Regions from separate parts of the Brevundimonas sp. GW822-FHT03E11 genome, predicted to be linked through region 2. Evidence: riboswitches for the same ligand, from Rfam matches in the RefSeq annotation. Region 2 holds a riboswitch; the other holds the start of a gene.

Region 1 (3,406 bases), on a different contig from region 2:
GCCTCGGCGACCGCCTGCAGCGGCTGGGCCAGGCGGGCGACCTCGCGCCGCCAGCCCTCGAAGGTCTCGGCCTCGATGGCCAGGGCGCGGTGACCGGCCTGGCTGATCCTGGCGTCCAGTTCCGACAGTTCGACGGTGGTGAACCGCACCTGGCTAGCCAGGGTCTGGCGATGGATGAAGGGGCTGTCCGGCCCGGCCCGCAACAGACCCTCCGCCGCCTTGGCCGAGGTTTCCAGGAAATAGCCGAGGACGGCGTTGTGCTTGACCTTGAAGGGCACGCCGGACTCGGCGACCGCCCGCGCCTCCAGATCGGCCACCACCCGGCGGCTGTCGTCGCGCAGGGTGCGGGCGGCGTCCAGTTCAGGCCGATAGTCGGGGCGCACGAAACCGCCGTCGCGGGCCAGATGGGACGGTTCGTCCACCAGGCCGTCGATCAGATCGGCCTTCAGCCGCGACACCTCGGGCGACAGGCTCAGTCGGTCCAGAGCCAGGGCGATGCGGCGCGGCTGGCCGGTGAGCGGGTCCACCTGGCCGATGAACAGGCCCGCGATCCCCTCGGCGACGGACAGGCCCACCCGCACCGCCGCCAGATCGCGCGGACCGCCGCGCCCCAGGGCCAGCCGCCCGACCGCCCGGGCCACATCGGCCGAGGCCTTCAGACTGTCGCGCAGATCGCGCCGCAGATCGCGCCGCTCCAGCAGCCATTCGACGGCGTCGAGCTGTTCATTGATCGCCAGGGGGTCGCGCAGCGGCCGGGCGATCCGTTCCGCCAGGGCCCGGGCCCCGCCCGAGGTGACGGTGCGGTCGATACAGGCCAAGAGCGAGCCTTCGCGTTCGCCCCTCTGCGTCCGGTCGATCTCCAGACTGGCCCGGGTCGCCGGGTCGATGGCCAGAAAACCGCTCTCGCCCAGACGGCGGGGCGGGGCCAGGGCCGGAACCTTGCCGGCCTGGGTCGTCTCCAGATAGGCGGCGATCAGGCCGAGCGCCGAGACCTCGGCCTCCTCGAAGGCGCCGAACCCGTCCAGGGCCGCAACCCCGTACAGCCGCTCGACCCGCGTCCGCGCCGCCTGGGGCTCGGCGATGGCCGAGGCCAGGGCCTGAACCACGCCGCCGGACCCGTCCAGGGCGTCCCGCGTCGTCGGGTCGGAATAGATGCGGTCAGTGACCAGGACCTCGGACGGGCGGAAGGCGGCGAGCGTCGCCCCGAGATCCTCCAGCGCACAGGCGACGCTGTCCACCGCGCCGGAAGACAGTTCGACCACCGCCACGGCCGCGCGACCCTTGCGCACCGCTGCGGCGGCCAGCCGGTTGGCGCCGCGCGCGTCCAAGAGACTGTCCTCGGTCAGGGTGCCGGGCGTCACCACCCGCACCACGCCGCGCTGGACCACGGCCTTGCCGCCGCGCTTCTTGGCCTCGGCCGGGTCTTCCAGCTGTTCGCAGATGGCCACCTTGTGGCCCAGGCGGATCAGCCGGGCCAGATAGCCCTCCATGGCGTGGACCGGCACCCCGGCCATGGGGATGTCCTCGCCCTGGTGCTTGCCCCGCTTGGTCAGGGTGATGCCCAGAGCCGCCGCCGCCACCTCGGCGTCCTTGAAGAACAGCTCGTAGAAGTCGCCCATGCGGAAGAACAGGATGGCGTCCGGCTGACCGGCCTTGGCCGTCAGATACTGGGCCATGAAGGGGGTGGCGCCCTCCAGAGAGGCGGCGATGTCAGGCGGGTGAGAGACAGGGGCGTTCATGTTGCGACAGGGTGACGGATCGCGTCCTGGCGCTCAAGCCCGTTGACCGGCTCTTGCACAGGCTTGTCGCCCCTGCGATAGGCCGGATCAGGCGGTTAAGGGAACACGGTGAGACACCGTGGCTGTGCCCGCAACTGTAGGCGGCGAGAGCGTCGTCCGTCCGGGGTCTAGACCTCGGCGCCACTGGGTGACTGGGAAGGCGAGGACGGCGGTTTATGACCCGCAAGCCAGGAGACCTGGCCGCCGACGTCGCTCGCTCCTGTCCGGGACCAGACAGAGGCGCGGTTTCTCCGTGGAAGCGACCCGATCTTGCGTCGTCCCGGCCTCGCGGCCGGGCGGATCGGCTCGCTGGTCACGACCCTGCGCGCGCATTCGCCGGGCCGATACGGGGACATCGCTCACAATGAAGCGCTCCATTCTTTCATCGACGGCGGCCATGGCCGCCGTCATCGCCGCACCCGCTTTCGCCGATGAGGCGACCCAGCTGGACGAGGTCGTGGTCACCGCCACCCGCCTGCCCGCCATCGTCGCCGAGACGCCCGGCGCCCGGGTCATCGATTCTAGGATCATCGAGCAACGCGGCGCCGTCTTCGCCGCCGACATCCTGTCCGACGTGCCTGGCCTGTCGGTGACGCGAACGGGGGCCTTCGGCGGGATCGCCCAGGTCCGCATGCGCGGCGCGACGCCGGGCAAGACCCTGGTGCTGGTGGACGACGCGCCGGTCAATGATGCGGCCGAACCGAACGGCGCCTATGACTTCTCCAGCTTCGAACTGGCCGACATCGACCGGATCGAGGTGCTCAGCGGTCCGCAGTCGTCCCTGTGGGGATCGGACGCCATCGGCGGGGTGATTTCCTTCACCACGCGTGAAATCGACGGCGTTCGCGCCGAGGCCGAGGCCGGCAGCTTCGACACGGTGCGCGGCCGCCTGTCGGCCGGCGTCGCCAATGAGGCCTACGCCTTCAGCGCCTATGTCTCGCGCTTCCAGACCGACGGGATTTCCGCGGCGGACAAGGCGGACGGCAATCCCGAGACCGACGGCTTTCGCAGCACGACCCTGGGCGCCAAGGGCCGCTATGTCCTGTCCCACACGGTCAAGGTCGAAGGCGCGGCGCGCTGGAACGACAGCCACGCCGACATCGACGGCTTCCCCGCGCCTGACTATGTGCTGGCCGACACCGGCGACGCCCAGGACAGCGAACAGTGGTCGGGCTTCGGTCGGGTGACGGCCCAGGCTTTCGGTCTTGATCATCAGTTCAGCATCTCGGCGTCCGATCTGGAGCGCACCTCCTACAGCGACGGCTTCGGCTCGACCTTCAGCGGCGACCGTCAGGCCTACCGCTGGCAGGCGGACGGTCAGGCGCAAGGCGTGGACTACGCCTTCGGCGTCGAACGCAACGAGGCCTCGGCGGCCCTGTCGTCAGGTCTGTCGCGCGACTTGTCGATAACCTCGGTGTTCGGCGTGGCCCGGTATGACGCCGGCCCGCTGAACCTGAGCGGCGGATTGCGGTACGACGACACGGACGATTTCGGCTCAAAGACCACGGGGCGGATTTCGGCGGCCTATGATCTGGCCGGCGGCTTCATCCTGTCGGGCGCCTATGGCACAGGCTTCAAGGCCCCGACCGTCAGCCAGGCGGTGTGCGACTATTGTTTCGCGCCCCAGC
Region 2 (3,406 bases):
CGGATCTTCCGCAATGGGACGGCGGCGATGAAAAAGCCCCGGCGGATCGCTCCGCCGGGGCTTTTTTTAGTCAGCAGGCCGTCAGGCTTAGAAGGCGCCCAGGACGCTGGTGATGGCCGAAACGCCCAGGTTGGCGCCGGCCCGGTCGCGGGCTTGCAGACCGCCGCCGAAGCTGTAGCGCAGGCCGACCGACCAGGTGTCGACGTCGACCGACTCGATGTCGGCGCGGGTGTAGGAAGCGCCGACCGAGAACGGGCTGTTCTCGATTTCGTACTCGGCGCCAACGCCGTAGGTCCAGGCGTCCACGTCGCCGCCGGCGACATCGACGTTGTTGTAGCTGACGCCGGCGTTCAGGCGCAGGTTCGGCATGACGTAGAAGGCGGCGTCGCCGCCGACGGTCCAGATGTCGGCGTCCACGTCGTCGGCCGTGGTGTAGGCGACCAGGCCGGTCAGGGTCGCGTTGGACAGGTACTTCTGGGCCTCGGCGCCGACGGTCCAGACCGGCTCATCGCCCGAGCCGATGCCGTTGGCGGCGACGAAGGCGCCGGCGCGGACGTCCGAGCTCCACATCTTGGTCAGGTGGGCGGCGGCGACGCCGGTGAAGTCTTCTTCACCGAAGGCCTTGGTGTAGTCGACGGCGCCGTTCAGGGTCACGGTCCAGTCAGCGGCCGGCAGGGCGACCGTGCCGTCCACGGTCCAGACGTCGGCGTCGACATCGTTGCCGGCGACTTCGATCGAGGGGTTGGAATAGGTCACGCCGACCGAGCCGACGGCGTCTTGGGCGAAGGCCGGGGCGGCGAACAGGGCGGCGGCGGCCGTGGCGAGGAGGATCGTCTTCATTTTCTTTTGTCCTTAGCAGTCTCGACCCGGATGGGGGTCCGGGGAGGGCGGCTGCTATCAGGCGCGGACGAAGCTGAGCATTAAATCGTCGTTACGTAAGTGTCTTGAAACTGTCGTGTTGCCCATCCGCCACGCCTTGTGGTCGCAATGTGTCAGGGGTGGGCGCATCTGGAGGCAAAGGGTTAAGCTGTGGCAATCGCATAATCGTATAAGCATATCCTTATATGTATTGACGGCCTGCTGATTGTGAGGCCATCCTCAGCCGTCGTGGTCTGCACGTGGTCTTCGGAACACGTGCAGCTAAGAGGGAAGCCGGTGTGAAACCGGCGCTGCCCCCGCAACTGTAAGCGGCGAGTCGAAGGTCCATCTCGTGTCACTGGCGTTCACGCCGGGAAGGCCGGACCCTAGGCGTCGACCCGTGAGCCAGGAGACCTGCCCCGACAGATAACGTCCTCCGGCGGGGTGTCCGGTCAGGCCGCATGCGCGCCGCCGGACCCTGCACGTCCGCGTCGGCGTCCGCGCGACCCTGTCCGAAGCCTGGCCACAACACAGGTTTCGAACGTCATGACCCGCCACACCGTCCAGGTCGCCACCCTCGGCTTTCCCCGCATCGGCCCCAAGAGAGAGCTGAAGACCGCGCTCGAGGCCTATTGGGCCGGCAAGACCGACGCCGAGGCCCTTCTGTCCGCCGCCGCCCAGCTGCGTGGCCTGACCTGGGCGCGCCAGCGTGACCTGGGGGCCGACGTCGTGCCGTCCAACGACTTCTCTCTCTATGACCATGTGCTCGACCTGACCGCCATGGTCGGCGCCGTGCCGCCCGCCTACGGCTGGCGCGGGGATCGTGTCGATCTGGCGACCTACTTCGCCATGGCCCGCGGTTCACGGGGCGACGGCCAGGCGTGCGCACACGGTCACGCCCATGCGAGCGGCGAGGGGACGCCGGCCATGGAGATGACCAAATGGTTCGACACCAACTACCATTATCTCGCGCCTGAATTTACCGCCGACCAGGTGTTCCGTCTCGGCTCGACCAAGGCGCTGGACGAATATCTGGAGGCCAAGGCGCTGGGGATCGAGACCCGGCCGGTGCTGCTGGGGCCTGTCTCTTATCTTCTTCTGGGTAAGACGCGGGGCGAGCCGTTTGACGTTCTCACCCTGCTGCCGCGCCTGCTGCCGATCTATGCCGAGGTGCTGCGGTCCCTGGCGCGCGCCGGCGCCACCTGGGTGCAGATGGACGAGCCCTGCCTGGTCACCGATCTGAGCGATGAGGCGAAGGCGGCGTATGATCACGCCTATCGGGTGCTGGCCGACGTGACGCCGCCGATCAAGCTGATGCTGACCACCTATTTCGGTGGGCTCGGGGATAATCTGGAGGCCGTGCTGCGCCTGCCGGTTCACGGACTGCACATCGACCTGATCCGGGCGCCGGAGCAGTTGGCCCAGGTCGCGTCTGCGGCGCGCGTGGATCAGGTGCTGTCGCTTGGCGTCATCGACGGCCGCAACGTCTGGAAGGCCGACCTCAACGCCGTGCTGGACAAGGTGGAGCCCCTGGTCGCGGCCGGGCGCAGGGTGATGATCGCCCCGTCCTCCTCCTTGCTGCACGCCCCGATCGATCTGGAACGGGAGACCGGGCTCGATCCCGAGATCAAGGACTGGCTGGCCTTCGCCGTGCAGAAGGTGGCCGAGTTGGCCACCCTGGCGCGGGCGTTGAATGAAGGCCGCGGCGCGGTGAAAGCGGCGCTCGACGCCTCGACCTCCTCGGTCGCCTCACGTCGCACTTCACCGCGCATCAACGACCCCAAGGTCCAGGCGCGAGCCGCCGATGCCGACCCCGCCCTGGCGCTCAGAAACTCCTGCTTTGAAATTCGTCGCCAGGTTCAGCGAGGGCGTCTGAATCTGCCCGCCTATCCGACCACCACCATAGGCTCCTTTCCTCAGACGGCTGAGATCCGAAAGGCGCGCGCTGATCACGGGCGAGGCGTCATCGACGATGCGGCCTACGCCCGCTTGCTGCGCGACGAGACCGCGCGAACGGTCAAGTGGCAGGAGGCGCTCGGCCTGGATGTCCTGGTCCACGGCGAGTTCGAGCGCAACGACATGGTCCAGTATTTTGGCGAGCACTTGTCCGGCTTCGTCTTCACAAAGGCCGCCTGGGTGCAGTCCTACGGTTCGCGCTGCGTGCGCCCGCCGATCCTCTACGGCGACGTCGCGCGGCCCAGGCCCATGACAGTCGAATGGTGGCGCTATGCGCAGGGTCTCACCGACAGACCGGTGAAAGGCATGCTGACGGGCCCCGTCACGATTCTGAACTGGTCCTTCGTGCGCGACGACCAGCCGCGCAGCACCACCTGCCGTCAGATCGCCTTCGCCATCCGCGACGAGGTAGTCGATCTCGAAACCGCCGGCGCCGCCGTCATCCAGATCGACGAGGCCGCCCTGCGCGAGGGCCTGCCCCTGCGGCGCGCCGACTGGGACGACTATCTGGAATGGGCGGTCGAAAGCTTCCGCATCACGGCCTCGGGGGTCCGGGACGAAACCCAGATCCACACCCATATGTGCTATTCGG

Evidence for each region. A riboswitch is a leader RNA that binds a small molecule or an ion and turns the genes downstream of it on or off. The one in region 2 is predicted to bind cobalamin.
Region 1: another riboswitch for cobalamin. It lies ahead of AC1RKE_RS04575 (TonB-dependent receptor plug domain-containing protein); the one in region 2 lies ahead of metE (5-methyltetrahydropteroyltriglutamate--homocysteine S-methyltransferase).

Annotation. Positions count from the first base shown of each region.
Region 1 is NZ_JBXANG010000002.1:349,687-353,092, forward strand. It holds gene mutS (DNA mismatch repair protein MutS) at 1-1,739, opposite strand, end outside; cobalamin riboswitch at 1,790-1,997, shown strand; gene AC1RKE_RS04575 (TonB-dependent receptor plug domain-containing protein) at 2,143-3,406, shown strand, end outside.
Region 2 is NZ_JBXANG010000005.1:177,232-180,637, forward strand. It holds gene AC1RKE_RS10665 (porin) at 88-840, opposite strand; cobalamin riboswitch at 1,093-1,294, shown strand; gene metE (5-methyltetrahydropteroyltriglutamate--homocysteine S-methyltransferase) at 1,405-3,406, shown strand, end outside.